One region of the Brachybacterium sp. AOP24-D1-21 genome, then DNA from elsewhere that is predicted to be linked to it. Evidence: riboswitches for the same ligand, from Rfam matches in the RefSeq annotation. Region 1 holds a riboswitch; the other holds the start of a gene.
What was found. Region 1 has a riboswitch for FMN ahead of pnuC (nicotinamide riboside transporter PnuC). Riboswitches for the same ligand answer to the same signal wherever they lie in the genome.
Positions count from the first base shown of each region.

Region 2: it holds a riboswitch for FMN, as region 1 does, so the genes downstream of both, ribD (bifunctional diaminohydroxyphosphoribosylaminopyrimidine deaminase/5-amino-6-(5-phosphoribosylamino)uracil reductase RibD) here and pnuC (nicotinamide riboside transporter PnuC) in region 1, are expected to answer to the same signal.

Region 1 is NZ_JBQSXX010000002.1:883,380-892,450, forward strand. Features, by position in the region: gene fmt (methionyl-tRNA formyltransferase) at 1-489, shown strand, start outside; gene ACT3UF_RS18730 (transcription antitermination factor NusB) at 486-2,075, shown strand; gene rpe (ribulose-phosphate 3-epimerase) at 2,072-2,758, shown strand; FMN riboswitch at 2,928-3,045, shown strand; gene pnuC (nicotinamide riboside transporter PnuC) at 3,138-3,845, shown strand; gene ACT3UF_RS18745 (phosphoribosyl-ATP diphosphatase) at 3,907-4,170, shown strand; gene hisG (ATP phosphoribosyltransferase) at 4,347-5,204, shown strand; gene ACT3UF_RS18755 (PH domain-containing protein) at 5,212-5,676, shown strand; gene ACT3UF_RS18760 (DUF3866 family protein) at 5,780-6,895, opposite strand; gene ACT3UF_RS18765 (WYL domain-containing protein) at 6,963-8,954, shown strand.
Region 2 is NZ_JBQSXX010000001.1:1,411,617-1,420,687, forward strand. Features, by position in the region: gene dnaN (DNA polymerase III subunit beta) at 193-1,317, shown strand; gene recF (DNA replication/repair protein RecF) at 1,337-2,596, shown strand; gene ACT3UF_RS06345 (DciA family protein) at 2,815-3,486, shown strand; FMN riboswitch at 3,655-3,784, shown strand; gene ribD (bifunctional diaminohydroxyphosphoribosylaminopyrimidine deaminase/5-amino-6-(5-phosphoribosylamino)uracil reductase RibD) at 3,911-4,969, shown strand; gene ACT3UF_RS06355 (riboflavin synthase) at 5,093-5,707, shown strand; gene ACT3UF_RS06360 (bifunctional 3,4-dihydroxy-2-butanone-4-phosphate synthase/GTP cyclohydrolase II) at 5,704-6,954, shown strand; gene ribH (6,7-dimethyl-8-ribityllumazine synthase) at 6,951-7,460, shown strand; gene gyrB (DNA topoisomerase (ATP-hydrolyzing) subunit B) at 7,890-9,071, shown strand, end outside.

The sequences.
Region 1 (9,071 bases):
GGTGAGTTCGAGACCTCCGGCGAGCTGCTGGAGCGGATGGCGATCGACGGCGCCCCCGTGCTGCTGAGCGCACTGGACGCGCTCGAGGCCGGCACCGCGGTGCTCACACCCCAGGACCATGCACTGGCCACCCACGCCGCGAAGCTCACCACCGCCGAAGCCGAGATCGACTGGACGGTCCCCGCCGAACGAGTCGAGGCCCACATCCGGGGGATGAGCCCGCAGCCCGGCGCATGGACGTTGCTGGACGGCGCCCGCACGAAGATCCTGGGCGTCGAACGCGCCCCGGAGCACCCTCCGCTGCCACCCGGACAGATCGCGGCCACCAAGCGCCAGATGCTTGTGGGCACCGGCACCGGGGTGATCGCCCTGGCGACCCTCGCCCCGGCCGGCAAGCGGCCGATGCGGGCCGCGGACTGGGCCCGCGGTGCGGGCCTCGCCCCCGATGCCCGATTCACCAGCCAGTCGCAGGACGGAGTCACCGCATGAACCAGGACCGACGCAGCAATCAGGACCGCGGCCGACGCGACGAGAACCCGCAGCGAGACCAGCGCGACCAGCACGGCCGTTCCCGCTCCGGCTCGCGCGGGCAGGGAGGCCCCCGCCGCGGCTATTCCGAGTCACGGCCGGCCGAGCGGGCACGCCGCTCCACCCCCTCCCGCCAGGTCGCCTTCGAAGGGCTGCGGATGGTGCGCGAGGAGGACTCCTACGCGAACCTGGTGCTGCCCCGGCTGCTGCGCAGCCACCACGTCTCCGGCCGCGACGCCGCCTTCACCACCGAGCTGTTCTACGGCTCCCTGCGCGCACAGGGACGGCTCGACGCGGTCATCACCGCCTGCGTGGATCGCCCACTGGCCAAGATCGACCCGCCGCTGCTGGACGTCATCCGGCTCGGCGCCTACCAGCTGCTGGACATGAGCGTCGCCCCACACGCGGCGACCTCCGAGACCGTGGCCCTGGCCCGTTCCGTGGTCGGCGCCGGTGCGGCGAGCTTCGCCAACGCCGTGCTGCGCCGCGTCGGGGAGAAGGACCTCCCGCAGTGGCTGCTCGAGGTCGCCCCCGACCGCGAGCAGGATCCCACCGGGCACCTCGCCGTGGTGCACTCCCACCCGCGCTGGGTGGTCCGCGCCCTGAGCGACGCCCTGGCCGGCCACGGCCGTTCCCGCGACGAGATCGATGAACTGCTGGCCGCCCAGAACGCGGCACCGTCGGTCTCGCTGGTGATGCGACCGGGCCTCACCGACCTCGACGAGCTGATCGACCACGGCGCGAGCCAGGGCCGGCTGAGCATCTTCGCGGCCTCCTGGCCCTCCGGCGACCCCGGCGGCATGGACCCGGTCAAGGAGGGCCGCGTCGCCGTGCAGGACGAGGGCAGCCAGCTCGCGGCCCTCGCCCTCGCACTCGGCGCCGACGACCTGGTCCTCGCCGAGGACCACCACTGGCTGGACCTCTGCGCAGGCCCCGGCGGCAAGGCCGCGCTGCTGGGCGGACTGACCGTCGGCCACGACGCGGACCTGCTGGCGGTCGAGCTCCAGGAGCATCGCACCGAGCTCGTCAACCGGGCCGTGGCCACCTTGCAGGAGGCCGGCTGCGAGATCACCACCCGCACCGCCGACGGCACCACCATCGGCAGCGAGCTGCCCGGCCGCTTCTCCCGCGTCCTCGCCGACGTCCCCTGCTCCGGGCTCGGTGCCCTGCGGCGCCGCCCCGAAGCCCGCTGGCGCCGCACCCCCGCCGACATCGGCCAGCTGGGCGGGATCCAGCGCGGGCTGCTCACCTCGGCCCTGGACGCCGCCGCGCCCGGGGGAGTGGTGGCCTATGTGACCTGCTCCCCGCACCTGGCCGAGACCCGCCTGATCGTCGCCGACGTGCTCAAGCGGCGCGACGACATCGAGCAGCTCGACGCGCGCGACGCGGTGCGCGCCGGGATGCTCCCCGCAGTCCGGCAGGACGTCGAGCTGGGCGAGGGCCCCGCGGTCCAGCTGTGGCCCCACGTCCACGGCACCGATGCGATGTACATCCACCTGCTGCGCAAGCAGCCCGCCCCCACCGAGGAAGGACTCCCGACGGCATGATCACCCCGTACTCGACCGACGGCCACTACATCCACCCCAGCATCCTCAACGCCGACTTCATGAGCATCGGCAGCGAGCTCGACAAGATCTCCAGCGCCGACAGCGTCCACGTCGATGTGATGGACAACCATTTCGTGCCGAACCTGACCTTCGGTCCCTCGATGGTCGAGCAGATCGTCGAGCGCAGCACGATCCCGGTCGATGCGCACCTGATGATCGCCGACGCCGACACCGAGGCTCCCGCCTATGCGGAGGCCGGTGCCGCGTCCGTCACCTTCCACCTGGAGGCCGCCCGGGCCCCGGTCAAGCTCGCCCGTGACCTGCGCAGGAAGAACGTGCAGGTCGGCGTCGGCCTTCGACCTGCTTCCGCGGTCGAGCCGATCCTCGACATCATCGGCGAGTTCGACATGCTGCTGATCATGACCGTCGAGCCCGGCTTCGGCGGCCAGAGCTTCCTGGACACCATGCTCCCCAAGATCCGTCGGGCGCGCGCGGCGATCAGCGGGGCCAACCTCGAGGTGTCGATCCAGGTCGACGGCGGGGTCAGCCGGGAGACCATCGAGCGCTGCGCGGAGGCCGGGGCGAACGTCTTCGTGGCGGGGTCTGCGATCTATCGGGCCCAGGATGCGGCCGCTGAGATCTCTGCCCTGCGCGAACTTGCCCGGGGCCACGCCGCCCACTGACCTGCGGCTGCGCCGCCCCCTGACCTGCGCCACGCCGCCCACTGACCTGCGGCTGCGCCTCCTGCTGATCAGCGCGGTCGCCTCCACCGTGTCCCCCGCCCCGTCACCTGCGTTCATGCGCTCTCCGGTGGCGGGGCCGACGGTCTAGGATGATCTGGTCACGACCAGTGACGTGCTCCGGGGTCGGTGAAATTCCGAGCCGGCGGTGATAGTCCGCGACCCGCTTCGGCGGTGGAGCCGGTGAAATTCCGGCGCCGACAGTACAGCCTGGATGAGAGGCGCACGTCCTGCATGTCCCAGGGCGCCCTCGGCGCGCGCTGGCGCCATGCCGGAACCCTTTTCCCCCGGAGCCACTGCATCCGACGGCGAAAGGACCGACATGGATTTTCTGCAGTGGCTCTTCGACGCGCGAATCGATTTCGCGGGCGGACAGTTCCTACTCCTGCGAGAGGTGCTCGGCAACGTCTTCGGACTGCTCAGCGCCCTCGGCGGCATGCGACGGAAGGTATGGGCCTGGCCCATCGGCATCGTCGGCAATGTGCTGCTGCTGACGGTGTTCATGGGCTCGGTGTTCGGCAACCCGAACTCCGTGGACCTGCTGGGGCAGGCCGGACGCCAGGTGATGTTCATCGCCACCAGCATCTACGGCTGGCAGCGGTGGCGGCAGGCGAAGCACGACGGCGGCACCGCAGTGGAGCCCGAGTGGGCCTCCTGGGGGACTCGCGTCCTGCTGCTGGTCGCGCTAGTGGGCGGCACCGCAGCGCTGACCCCCCTGTTCCGGATGCTCGGCTCCTATGAGCCGGTCTGGGCTGACGCCTGGATCTTCATGGGCAGCCTGCTGGCGACCTTCGGGATGGCCAAGGGCTGGGTCGAGTTCTGGCTGATCTGGGTCGCGGTCGACATCGTCGGCGTCCCGCTGCTGCTCGATGCCGGGTACTACGCGAGCGCATTCATGTATCTCTTCTACGGAGCCTTCACCCTGACGGGGTTCTTCGTCTGGTGGGGTGTGCGCAGCCGCCGCCAGGTGGAGGAGACGCGGGTGACGGTGGAGACCGCCCATCTCGATCCCACGGTGCGCAAGGAGTGACTCGCCTTCCAGCAGGTGGTCCTCTGAACGGGCCACCTGCCGGAACGCGTATCCTGTCGGCGTGAAGGATTTCGAGGCACTGTTCGCCGAGCTGACTGAGAAGGCCCGTACCCGACCTGAGGGGTCGGGCACCGTCCGCGAACTCGATGGCGGGGTCCATCAGATCGGCAAGAAGATCGTCGAAGAGGCCGCCGAGGTGTGGATGGCCTGCGAGCACGAGACCGATGAGGACGCCGCCATGGAGATCAGCCAGCTGCTCTATCACGTGCAGGTGATGATGATCGCCAAGGGCATCTCGCTCGAAGACGTCTACCGACAGCTCTGACCCACCAGCTCCGACCCGCGCCGGTCTGCGGTCGAAGGTTCGCACCCGGTCCCGCGGTCTCCGGCTCTTCCGCCGTTGCCTCCGCATCCTCCGGGCTTGCAGCGTCTCGCCGCCTCCATCCTGTTCCTCTCCGTCCCACCCCCACTCGTGGCCGCCGCGGCGGCCGAGGAGGATCCGTGCTCCGCATCGCCGTCCCCAACAAGGGCGCCCTGTCCGATCCCGCCGCCGATCTGCTCCAGGAGGCCGGCTACCGGCGCCGCGGCACGGCCAAGGAGCTCGTCGTGGTCGACGAGGAGAACGGCGTCGAGCTGTTCCACCTGCGCCCGCGGGACATCGCGGTGTACGTGGGCTCCGGCACGGTGGACGTCGGCATCACCGGCCAGGACATGCTGCTGGACTCCCGCACCCCGGCCGATGAGATCCTGCCGCTGGGCTTCGCGCGGTCGACCTTCCGCTTCGCCGCGCCAGCGGGAACCCGCCGCGACGCCTCGGAGCTGCAGGGCGCCCGCATCGCCACCAGCTACGAGAACCTCGTCGAGGACTACCTCGCCGAGCGCGGCGTCACCGCCGAGGTGGTGCACCTCGACGGGGCCGTCGAATCCTCGATCCGGCTCGGGGTCGCGGATGTGATCGCCGATGTCGTCGAGACCGGCAGCACGCTCCGCCAGGCGGGCCTCGAGCCCTTCGGCGAGGCGATCATGACCAGCGAAGCGGTCCTCTTCTCCCGCCCCGGGCTCGAGCTCGACGAGGACGGCACCCACTCCCTCGAGGTCCTCGCGCGACGCATCCGCGGGGTGCTGGTGGCGCGCGAGTACGTGATGCTCGACTACGACATCCCCACGGCCCTGCTCGAGCGCGCCGTCGAGATCACCCCCGGCCTGCAGTCTCCGACGGTCTCCCCGCTGCACGGCGGGGAGTGGTCCGCGGTGCGCGCGATGGTGGACACCCGCTCCGCCCACCGCATGATGGATGACCTCTACGACGCCGGGGCCCGCGCGATCCTGGTCACCGCGATCCAGGCCTGCCGCATCTGAGACGCCGATGAGCACCCCCGCAGCGGATCAGCAGCCGGGGGAGAGCCGTGCCTCGATCGTGCTGCGTCCCCGGGCGGTACGGGTGGCCGCCTACCTCAGCGCCACCATCGTGATGGCGGGGATGATCGGCGGCGCGGTGATGATCACCAGCTTCCAATGGGGTGGACGGCTCGGACTGGTCGCCGTCGGCGTGCTGGTCTTCATCTTCTGCCATCTCGAGGCCTCGGTGACGGTCACCGCCCGCCCCGAGGTGCTGGTCGTGCGCAACCTGATGAGCACCCGCACCCTGGAGTGGGCCGAGGTGATCGGGATCAGCTTCCCGATGGGCGACCCCTGGGCGCACCTGGACCTGGCCGACGGCTCGACCCTCGCCCTGCACGCGATACAGCGCTACGACGGCGATCGGGCGATCGCCGCTGCGCATCTGCTGCTGGGGCTGGTGCAGGAACGGGGCGAAGCGGTCGGCGACTGAGCTCGATCGTCGTCACGAGGCTCTCGGGGCCTGAGATCGGTCCTCGCAACGAGGCTCTCAGGGCCTGAGCTCGGTCGTCGGGCTGGGGGCTCAGGGACCGGCGTCAGGCCCGCGGCGCGAGGGACGCGGCGCAGCGTCCCGCGAGCGCCGCGTACTGGAACGCCCAGGGATCCTCCGCCAGAGTGCGACCCATCGTGGTCATCCGCACCGGCATGTCCTCCAGCGCATCCCGCAGGCCCTTGGCATCGACCTCGGTGAGCTGGTGCCGCACTCCGCGCTTCTCCGCCGGCTTGAGGATCGTGGTTTTCACCTGTTTCCGTACAGACTCATGAAATGCGTTGTACCGGCTGTCGTTGCGGGGGAGCACGGGCAGGTGGACAGGGGCGAGCAGCGCACGGCCATAGGTGGTCGAAGAATGATGGGACAGGCCCCGATGTCGCTTGCGCTCATCGGCACCGGAGACCCGCAGCGTCGCGACGGGGCGGCCGCCGAGCACCGAGGCGGCATGGACCGCCTCGGCCGCCTGCACTCCGGAGAATCCCCAGCCGGTTCCGGTGCCCAGATTGCCGGGCCCCTGGATCACGATCGCGACGTCGGCGCCGACCACGTGCTTCGCCCCGAGCAGCGCCGAGTGCACGGTCACTGCTTCGAGGTCGCCGCCGAAGGACTGCCCGGCGCTGATCACCGAGGCCAACAGATCCGCTTCCCGCAGCCGGGCCGCGATGCGGGAGTAGGCCGCCGGCAGCGCGGCGGCGTCGGTGTGCACGTAGGCGATCTTCGCGGTGCGCCGCTCGGCCCGGATGCCCGCAATGATGGCGGGCAGCGAGGAGTGGAGATCCGCGACCACCACCGGCATCCCGTCGATGCTCTTCGCGGCGCGGACCGTCTCGTAGTGCTCCCCGTCGGGATCGTCGAGCGCGTCGACCATGGTCTGCATCGGGGTGTACCTGGCCTTGACCATGTGGCCGCTGGTCTCCGTCGCCTCGGGAAGCACATCGAGGCGGGCCACCACCATGGCGTCCCCGCCGGTGCCCAGCTCGCGGCGCAGGGCATTGGTGTTCAGCAGCACCCGTTCGCCCAGCTGGGGCTGACCGGTCAGCTCTCGGAAGGCGATCGCGGTGATCGTCCCCGCATCGTCATCGAGCTCGATCTCGAACCGATCCACACCGTGCCAGGAGCTCAGTGCGTCCTTCACGGTTCCCCGTTCCCATCGCAGCATGAGCACAGCCTAGAGCCGCGGCGCGGAAGCGGCCCATTCGGCCGGTCCGGACGGATAGTCTGACCGGGTGGCTTCGAAGAATGTGGAGAGACTCCTCAACGTCATCATGACGATCGGCTCACGGCGACGGATCGATCGCGCCAAGCTCTTCTCCGTCATCCCCGATTACGCGAATGCGGTCTCCGACCAGGCCGCGGAGCGGATGTTCGAGCGCGACAAGGCCGCCATCCTCGAGCTCGGCCTGCCCCTGGCGACCGAGCGCGATGTGCTCGACGAGAACACGGTGTACTACCGGATCGAGACGGCACGCTCCGGAGCGGTGCTGGATCTCACCACGGAGGAGTACACGGTGCTGCTCGCGGCGAGCCGTGCCTGGGATGCGGCAGCAGCCGGCGGAGCGGCCCGCCGGGTCCGCTCCAAGCTGCTGAGCCTCGGGCATGACGCCGACCCCGATCTGCTGCGACGCACCCCGCGCGGTGCGGTCGAGTCGCTGCCCGTGCTCTCGCCGCTGCTGGACTCGGTCGTGGGCGGCAGGTCCGTCCGCTTCACCTATCGCGCCACCCACGGAGCCCCGGCGGAGCGCCGGGTCGAGCCCTGGGTCGTCGGGGTGCACGAGGGCCACTGGTACATCTACGGCTGGGACCTGGATCGTTCTGCGCCACGCCTCTTCCGTGCCTCGCGCATCGAATCCTTCCCGGCTGACCTCGCTGCGGCTCAGCAGCCCCGGCCCGAGGACACGGATCTCTCCGGAGTCCTCGGGCGCATGCTCGACAGTGACGACCGGGATTCCGCGGTGCTGCGCGCAGCACCGTACAAGGCACTGTCGCTGCGCGACCGGGCGGGGGCGCCGCTCGAGGCTGAGCGCCTCACGCTGCCGAGCCTCCCGCGTCCCGCCGCTCGTCGCCTGCTGCTGGGCGATATCCGCTGGGTCGAGCTGCTCGAGCCGCAGCCCTGGCGGGAGGAGCTCGCCCAGGTGCTGAGCTCGATCGCGGACCTGCATGCGCAGGAGCCGCAGCTCTCGGAGCTCCAGGAGGCGACCGGCCGCCCGACGCCCAGGATCCGGCTCACCCCGCAGAGCGGCGACCACCTCTCACGGCTGATCTCCGCCGCGTCCTATGTGCTCAGCCGTGGCGAGGCTGATCTGGCGGAGCTGGCCGAAGCCCTCGACATCACTGAGAAGCAGCTGGTGACAGATCTGCAGGTGCTGTTCGTCTGCGGCGATATGGGTGACGGCTGGGAGGACCTGATCGAGGCGGAGTGGGAGCACGGAACGGTGCGGGTGCGCAACGCCGAGCCGCTCCGTCGTGCCCTGAGCCTCAGCGCAGTGGAGATCACCGCGCTGCTAGCAGGGCTGGCAGCTCTCGAGCCCGTCGCAGGCCAGGCCGAGCAGACAGTGGCCGCGGCACGAGCGAAGCTGCTGGCCGGTGTGACCGGCAGCCCCGACGACTCCGCGCAGGTGCCCACTCGATCCGACCTGGCCGACGCGATCACCGCCGACGAGATGGCCGCCCGCACCGCGGACCGCGCGGAGACGGTCCTCGCCGCTGTGCATGGCGCGCTGCGCGCGCAGCCCGGCGCGGAGGACGGACAGCTCGTGATCCGCTATTCCTCCTCCGACCGGCCCGGCACCAGCGTGCGCAGGATCCGGCCGCTGCGCATCGAGAGCGATGGCGTGCGCTCCTACCTGCTCGCCGACTGCGAGCTCGCCGGGGCCCAGCGCCGGTTCCGCCTGGACCGCGTGGTCGAGATCCTGCCCGCCGGCACCGCCATTAGCCGCGCCGACGCGGGGGAGCAGCAGGCCCTGGCCGGGCGCGTCGAGGGGGAGGTCTGGCTCCGGCTCGAACCTGCCGGGCATTGGATCGCCGAGTCGTTCGGGGCCGCCGAGATGCGGGACGGCGGGGACGGCGAGGCCTTCGCCCGGCTGGACTCGCCGCTGCTGGCGCCGCTGGTGGATGCGGTGCTGGAATCCGCCGGTGCGGCCGAGGTGCTCTCGCCGTGTGATCTCAGAGACACGATCGTGACCGTTGCAAGAGATGGCGCGGTACGTCACACCTCGTAGGAGCCGTTACGCTGGGACGACCCGCCGTGCGGTGGGCCGAGTCGCCACCGTGGCGACCCGTCCGGCGCCCAGTCCGCTGTGGGATGATAGGTGCGCCCGCGCCGTCTCGTGGCGCTG
Region 2 (9,071 bases), on a different contig from region 1:
CGGCGGGATGAGTGCGCGAGCAGATGTTCTCACCACGGCTGAAGCGGGGTCCGGTGACCATGGAAGTCAAGGATCCTTCCCGGTGTGTCGGCGAGAGTCCTCAGGAACCGATACGCTGTGCTCGGTTCGGCCGCGGCACATGACGCGGTCGATCTGATTCCGTCATTCGACCACTGCGAAGGAGTGGCAACGGTGAAGTTCCACCTCGATCGCGGCGTCCTCGGCGACGCCGTCTCCTGGGCCACCCGTACCCTCCCCGTCCGTCCGGCGATGCCGATCCTGCAGGGGGTGCGGATCGTTGCCGAAGCCGGCGGCGAACTGCAGTTCTCGACCTTCGACTACGAGGTCAGCGCCCAGATCCGGCTCGAGGCCGAGATCGAGCAGCCCGGTGAGGTGCTCGTCCAGGGACGGATGCTCTCCGACATCGTCCGGGCCCTGCCGAACAAGGACGTCTCCATCGCGCTCGAGGGGACCAAGCTCCAGGTCCGCTGCGGCAGCGCCCGCTTCGCCCTGGCGACCCTCCCCGTCGAGGAGTACCCGCAGCTGCCGAGCATGCCCCCGGTGGCCGGCTCCGTCGCGGCGGACGTGTTCGCCGAGGCGATCTCGCAGGTCACCGTCGCGGCTTCGAAGGACGACACCCTCCCGCTGCTGACCGGCGTGAAGGTCGAGATCTCCGGCGAGACGATGACGCTGATGTCCACCGACCGCTACCGCCTGGCATTGCGCGAGCTGACCTGGAACCCGTCGACCCCCAGCACCGAGCTCACCGCCCTGGTCCGAGGCCGCACCCTCCACGAGGTGGCACGCTCGCTCTCCACCGGCGGCAGCGTCGAGATCGCACTGTCCGATGACTCCTCGGCCAACCTCATCGGTTTCGAGGCCGGCGGTCGTCGCACCACCTCCACGCTGGTCGACGGCGATTACCCGCCCGTGCGTCGCCTGTTCCCGGACACCTCGGCGATCACCGCCGTGGTCTCCACCGGCAGCCTGATCGACGCGGTCAAGCGCGTCTCCCTGGTCGCCGAGCGGAACACCCCCGTGCGGCTGTCCTTCACCGAGGGCCAGGTCGCCCTTGAGGCCGGCGCCGGCGACGACGCCCAGGCCAGCGAGGTGCTCGAGGCGCATCTCCAGGGCGAGGACCTCGTGGTCGGCTTCAACTCCGGGTTCCTGCTCGACGGCCTCGGCGCCCTGGGCACCGAGTTCGCCCGGCTCACCTTCACCGACTCGATCAAGCCCTCCGTGATGACCGGTCAGGACTCCCTCGAGGGTGAGCCCGACAACTCGTACAAGTACCTGATCATGCCGATGCGGATCTGAGGGAGGGAGTGCTCCCTCCGTGCAGCTGACCTCGCTCGAACTCACCGATTACCGCTCCTACCAGCGGCTCTCCCTGCCGGTTCAGCCCGGCATCACCGTGCTGGTGGGGAAGAACGGGCAGGGCAAGACCAACATCGTCGAGGCCCTGTGGTACCTCGCGACCCTGTCCAGCCATCGGGTCCCGCACGACGCCGCCCTCGTCCACCGCGGCGAGAGCACCGCGATCATCCGTGCGAGTTTCCTGCGTGCGGGTCGGCCGCTCCAGATCGACCTCGAGATCACGCCAGGCAAGTCCAACCGGGCACGGCGGCAGGGACAGAACATCTCCCGCCTGCGCGATCTGCTCGGCGAGGTCCGGGCGGTGCTCTTCGCCCCCGAGGACCTGGGCCTGGTGAAGGCCGATCCCGAAGGCCGCCGCCGATTCCTCGATGAGCTGCTGTTCGTCATCGCCCCGCGCTACGCCTCGGTCAAGGCCGATTACGACCGGGTGCTCAAACAGCGCGGCAACCTGCTCAAGCAGATGCGGTCGATGCGCCGCGGCGGAAGCGGCCGCAGCGTCGGCGGGCTGGATCCCGCAGACACCGCTGCCTCGACCCTCGAGGTCTGGGACCAGCAGCTCGCCCGCCATGGCGCGGAGCTGCTGCGCGCCCGCCTCCATCTGGTCAACCGCCTGCGCCCCCACCTCGGCTACTCGTACCTGCGCGTCGCCACCGACGAAGGCGCAGACCAGGCGCTGGATCTCCCTCCTGATCAGCGGGGCGAGGTCAGTTCCCCGGCGGACATCCTCTACCGCTCCGAGGTGCTCGACGGCCTGGGCACCCTGCCGGGCACCCTCCCCGCCACGCGCGAGATCCACGACCGGATGCTGGAGATGCTCGCCGCCCGGCACGACGAGGAGATCGATCGCGGGGCCACCCTCACCGGACCCCACCGCGACGACATGGAGATCCGGTTGCACGAGTTCCCGGCCAAGGGCTATGCGAGCCATGGCGAGTCCTGGTCGCTCGCCCTCGCCCTGAGGCTGGCCTCCTACGATCTGCTGCGTCTCGAGGAAGGGGATCTCGGTGACGGCGAGCCGATCCTGATCCTCGATGACGTGTTCAGCGAGCTCGACGCCTATCGCCGCGAGCGGCTGGGTCGGATCGTCACCGGTGCCTCCCAGGTGCTGATCACCACCGCCAACGATTCCGACATCCCAGATTCTCTGGACGGCGAGATCCACGTGGTCGAGGTGAGCCTGGGAGAGGCAGTGCCACGTCAGAACGGCGGCGGGCTGTGACGGGCCGTGCCGGTGGAACGAGCCGAAAAGGCGGTGCTGGCCGCGGTGACGGAACTGCCCGTCCCCGCCTCGCGAACCCCTATGACCTGGGCACCTGGTCCGGCGGGAACAGCTCAGCCGCCGAGACTGAGCGCGGATCCACGCCTCCGCCCGCGCGGCGATCTGCGGCGGATCAGTCCGCGACCCGGCCGGGTCGTGACCGCCCGGAGGTCCGCCGGATGCCGGACCACGAGCCGGATCGTGCATCTGGATTCGAGCCGAGCATCCGCTCGTTCGATCCGTACGACGCCGACGACCACACCGCCGACGATTATGCGAGCCGCTCTGGCGCTGCCGTCGAGGTGCTCTTCGATCCGCCGCAGCTTCCCACCCCGCAGGATCCCTTCGAGCTCGCCCGGCGCACGGTGAACCGCTCTCGGGCCGCGGCTCGGGACCGCGGACTGTTCCCCATCTCCGCGAAGACGCAGGCCAGGGACGTGCGAGACCGTTCCGGCCGGGCCCCAGGCTATTCTGGATCCCGGCCCGACCCGCGCGATCCGCAGGGGATCGAGAACGTGCTGAAGAAGGTGCTGGGAAACCTCGGCTGGAATGCGGGGATGAACGCCGGGCGGGTGCTCGAGGAGTGGGACGAGATCGTCGGCGAACGGCTCGCCACCCACTGCCGCCCGGTGTCCCTCGACGACGGTGTGCTGGTGGTCAGCGCGTCCTCCTCTGCCTGGGCCTCGCAGCTGCGGATGCTCACTCCCCAGCTGATCACCACGATCGAGGAGCATGTGGGCTCCCATGTGATCTCCGAGCTGAAGGTGACCGGTCCCGCCGCGGCCGAGCGCACCTGGAAGAAGGGCCGCCGCACCGTGACCTGGCGCGGCCCCCGGGACACCTACGGCTGATCGACGTGCTGTGAGGGACGAACGGCAGGAGATCAGCGGATGAGGCAGTGCCTGATCGACATGCTGTGAGGGACGGGGACGATGTCCCGGCTGATGTGATGCGCAGTTCACGCCCCGTCATCTCCCGGCGGCGCCCTGCTACGGTGGCTCCTGACGAGCTGATGAAGCTCGCGTGCACTGGGGTCGGTGAAATTCCGAGCCGGCGGTGATAGTCCGCGACCCGATGGCCTCTGGCCCTCGGCTGACCAGGTGAAACTCCTGGACCGACGGTAAGAGTCCGGATGGGAAGCGCACGCGAACGATGTCCCCGGGCGATCCGCCATCGCGCACCTCGGTGCGCCGTACGGTGACCCCTGGGTGACGTCGTCTCCGGACACCCTTCCTCTCCCTCCGGGACCGCGAGCAGCGGACGGGAGGAGAGACCATGCTGGAGGATGCCGAGCGGCAGGCGCTGCGCCGAGCCCTCGAGATCGCGGCCGATCCCGCGGTGCCCCTGGGCCCGAACCCCCGAGTGGGCTGTGTGCTGCTGAGCCCCGCCGGAGAGGTCCTCGCCGAGGGTCACCATCGAGGCGCCGGCACCCCGCACGCCGAGGCCGACGCCCTCTCCCGCGCGACCGTCCCCGTGACCGGTGCGACCGCCGTGGTCACCCTCGAGCCCTGCAACCATGTGGGCCGCACCGGCCCCTGCGCCGAGGCGCTGATCGAGGCCGGCATCCACCGGGTGATCATCGCCCGCCGCGATCCGAACCCCGTTGCGAGCGGCGGCATCCAGCGCCTGCGCGAGGCCGGGATCGACGTCGTGCTCGACGTACCGGACGATCTCGCCGGCGCTGCGGCAGCCCTCAACCGAGGCTGGGAACACGGACTGCGGCACGAGCGTCCCCTGGTCACCGCCAAGATCGCCCTCACCCTCGATGGCCGCGCGGCCGCCGCCGACGGCACCAGCCAGTGGATCACCGGCCCGGCAGCCCGCGAAGAGGTCCACCTCCTGCGCACCACCTGCGACACCGTGCTGGTGGGCACCGGCACGGCCCGGATCGACCACCCAGCCCTCACGGCCCGTCGGCCCGACGGGACACTGCATCCGCGACAGCCGCTGCGGGCCGTGATGGGCATCGGCGAGGCGCCCACGCTGCCCGCCATCGACGGTGCCGGCGAGGAGATCCGGCTGCTCACCCGCGACCCGTCGGCCGCCCTCGCGGAGCTGTTCGATCGCGGTGCCCGGCATGTGCTGCTCGAAGGAGGGCCCATCCTCGCGGCCGCCTTCCTGCGGGAGGGCCTGGTGGATGAGCTGATCCTCCACCTCGCCCCGACGCTGCTCGGGGCCGGCCGCCCCGCCGTCGCGGACCTCTCCATCACCACCCTCACCGACCGGCTCGACCTCGACCTGGTCGACGTCTCTCCGCTGCCCTCACCGGAGGGGCCGACGGATCTGCGCCTCACCCTCCGCCCCCGCATCCGGCCCTCTCCACCAGCCAACTAGCGCCGTCTGACGTGCGACACCTGAACCGCATCGCCTGAACCGCACCGTCAGATTCGCACCGTCTGATCCCCACTGTCTGGTCCCCACCGCCTTACCCATCCCGCCTGACCTGGAAGGACCCTCATGTTCACCGGCATCATCGAAGAGCTCGGCACCGTCGAGTCGCTCACCCCGGGCGCCGATCCCACCCGCCTGCAGATCCGTTCCCCGCACGTGCTCGACGGCATCGCCCTCGGCGACTCGATCGCCGTGAACGGCTGCTGCCTGACCGTGACCGCGCACGAGGGCGAGCTCTGGAGCGCGGACGTCATCTCCACCACCCTCGCCGCGACCTCCCTCGGCGACCTCGCGCCCGGGCACCGCGTGAATCTCGAGCGATGCGTGCGGGCGGGCGGCCGCCTGGACGGCCACATCGTGCAGGGCCACGTCGACGGCGTCGGCGAGGTCAGCGGGCGTGAGGAGGCGGAGGGGACCACCCTGCTGCACCTCGCGCTGCCTGCCGGTCTGGCGCGTTACGTCGTGGCGAAGGGCTCCCTCGCCGTGGACGGCGTGAGCCTCACCGTCGCCGAGATCGAGGGAGACCAGGTCACGATCGGCCTGGTCCCCGAGACCCTCGCCCGCACCACCCTCGGTGGCCGCGACGTCGGCGACCGCGTGAACCTCGAGGTGGACGTGCTGGCGAAGTACGTCGAGAAGCTCACCGCAAGCCTGCTGCCCACCACTGAGGAGACCCGATGACCGCCCTGCGCCTGGATCCCGTCGAGGAGGCGATCGCCGCGATCGCCGCCGGTCACGCCGTGGTCGTCGTCGACGACGAGGACCGCGAGAACGAGGGCGACCTGATCCTGGCCGCCTCCGCCGCGACCCCCGCCCTGATCGGCTTCGCCGTGCGCCACTCGAGCGGTCTGCTGTGCGCCCCGATGAGCGGAGAGCGGGCCGACGCCCTCGAGCTGCCGCTCATGGTGCGGGAGAACGCCGACCCGCTGCGCACCGCCTACACCGTGAGCGTCGACGCTAGCGAGGGCGTGACCACCGGCATCAGCGCCTCCGACCGTGCCCGCACCCTCCGGGTCCTCGCCGGAGCGGACACCGTGCCCGGAGACCTCATCCGTCCCGGTCACGTGCTCCCTCTGCGCGCGAAGCCCGGCGGCGTGCTCGAACGTCGCGGCCACACCGAGGCGGCCGTCGACCTCACCCGCCTCGCCGGCCTGCCCGCGGTGGGGATGATCGTCGAGCTCGTCCACGACGACGGCGAGATGATGCGCGGCCCCGCCCTGCGCGAGTTCGCCGACGAGCACGGCCTGGCGATGATCTCGATCGAGCACCTCGCCGCATACCGCAGGCGGGAGGATCAGCCGGCCCTCGAGATCACGGCGCCGGTCCCGCTGCCCACCCCTCACGGCACCTTCCAGGCGCTCGCCGTGCGCGAGGGCACCGCCGAGCACCTGGTGCTGGTGCGCGGAGACGTCACCGCCGGTGGCCCGGTGCTCACCCGGGTGCACTCCGAATGCGTCACCGGGGATGTCTTCGGCTCCCGCCGCTGCGACTGCGGTCCCCAGCTGCAGGAGTCCCTGGCCCGCATCGACGCGGCCGGGCGAGGGGTGCTGATCCTGCTGCGCGGCCATGAGGGCCGCGGCATCGGCCTGGTCGAGAAGCTGCGCGCCTACGCCCTGCAGGACGCAGGGCGGGACACCGTCGACGCGAACCTCGACCTCGGCCTGCCGGTGGACGCCCGCTCCTTCGCCGCGGTCCCCGGCATCCTCGCCCACCTCGGGGTGCGCGCCGTCGAGCTGCTCACCCACAACCCCGAGAAGGCCCACGCCCTGGTGGGCGGGGGCGTCGAGGTCGCCGGCACCACCGACCTCACCACCCATCCGACCCCTGAGAACCTCACCTATCTGACCACCAAGCGGGACCGACTGGGACATCGCCTCCGCGATCTCCCCGACCTCCCCACCACCCACCTCGAAGGAGAGACCGCATGAGCGGCCACGGAAGCCCCACCACCCAGGTCCCCCACCAGCCCACCACCCGGCTCGCGATCGTCGCGGCGTCCTGGCATGAGCAGGTCATGGACGGACTGCTCGCCGGCGCTCTGCGAGGCGCCGCCGAAGCCGGCATCACCGCCCCGACCGTCGTGCGCGCCCCCGGCTCCTTCGAGCTGCCGGTGATCGCGGACGCCCTGGCCCGCGAGCACGACGCGGTCGTGGCGCTCGGCGTCGTGATCCGCGGCGGCACCCCGCACTTCGAGTATGTGTGCTCCGCGGCGACGGACGGCCTGAACCGGGTCGCCCTGGATCACGGCGTGCCGATCGGATTCGGCCTCCTGACCTGCGACGACGAGGAGCAGGCGCTCGATCGGGCGGGGCTTGCGGACTCGCGCGAGGACAAGGGCTACGAGGCGGTGGCCGCTGCTCTGATCACCGCGAGCGTGCTGAGAGAGCTGAACGGGAGCGGCGCCGGAGCCTCCTCGGAGCTCCCGCGAGGCTGAGGGGAGCTCCCGCGAGCCCGAGGCTATCGGGGCGTCTGGTGCGAGCACGCCAGGCGCCCCTGTGCCGCGACAGGACCCGGGGAGGGGTACGGGACCCCGTCCCACGGAGGTTGATGTCGAAATCGAGGGGGTTCCAGGCCATCTGAGGGCCGTTCCGGGTCACGTTGTCCACAGAACTGGCCATGAGAATAGGTTCAGGAGACGATTTCCGCTAGAATCAGGGAGGTTCGGCCGACGTCCTCCGACGTCCTCGTGGACTCGATGCTGTCGGCTCGATCGCCGTGGCCTACGGATGTCTCACGCGCGCACGCGCGCGGGCATCAGTGGGCCGCCTGTGCGAAGAGTCGGCGGTCCCGTCCGCCTGGTCTGCTGAACCACCCTCGGCGCTCTCCCGACCGAGGGACCCTGGACTGCGAGGAGCCACATCAGGTGAGCGACAGCGACCGCCCCATGCCCGATCAGGACGTGCCCGTGGGCACGACGGACCCAACCCCCGTGCCGGGCGAGGGTGCCGTGCCGGTCGAGTCCGGCTCGACGGAGCCCACCGCCGGAGAGCGTGCGGCCCGTGCGCCCGAGCACTACGAGGCCTCGGACATCACGGTCCTCGAGGGCCTCGAGGCGGTCCGCAAGCGTCCGGGCATGTACATCGGCTCCACTGGTGAGCGCGGCCTGCACCACATGGTCCAGGAGATCGTCGACAACTCGGTGGACGAGGCGATGGCCGGTCACGGCGACACCATCGAGGTCACGCTGCTGGCCGACGGCGGCGTGCGCGTGGTGGACCACGCCCGCGGCATCCCGGTGGACATGCACCCCACCGAGGGCAAGCCTGCGGTCGAGCTCGTGCTCACCGTCCTGCACGCCGGCGGCAAGTTCGGCGGCGGCGGCTATGCGGTCTCCGGCGGTCTGCACGGCGTCGGCTCCTCCGTGGTCAACGCCCTGTCCATCCGGATGGAGGTCGAGATCCGCCGCCAGGGTCACGTCTGGCGCCAGGCGTACAGCCGCGGCGTCCCGCTGGCCCCGCTCGAGAAGGGCGAGGAGGCCACCGAGACCGGCACCACCATCAGCTTCTGGGCCGACGACGAGATCTTCGACGAGACCGTCTACGACTTCGAGACGCTGCGCAAGCGGTTCCAGCAGATGGCGTTCCTGAACAAGGGACTGCGCATCACCCTGACCGACGAGCGCCTCCCGGAACAGGGAGACGACGGCGAGGACGACATCGTCGACGTCGAGCTCGAGGCGGAGGGCGCCGAGAAGGACAAGGGCCCCCGCACCATCTCGTACCACTACGAGCGCGGCCTGCAGGACTTCGTCGAGTTCATCAACACCTCCAAGCGGGCCGAGGTGATCCACCCCGACATCATCTCCTTCGAGTCCGAGGACACCGACGCGCACATCAGCGTCGAGGTCGCGATGCAGTGGACCGGCGCCTACTCGGAGTCGGTGCACACCTACGCCAACACGATCAACACCCACGAGGGCGGCACCCACGAGGAGGGCTTCCGCTCCTCGCTCACCTCGATCGTGAACCGCTACGGCCGCGCCCAGGGCCTGCTCAAGGAGAAGGACGCCAACCTCACCGGCGAGGACATCCGCGAGGGTCTGACC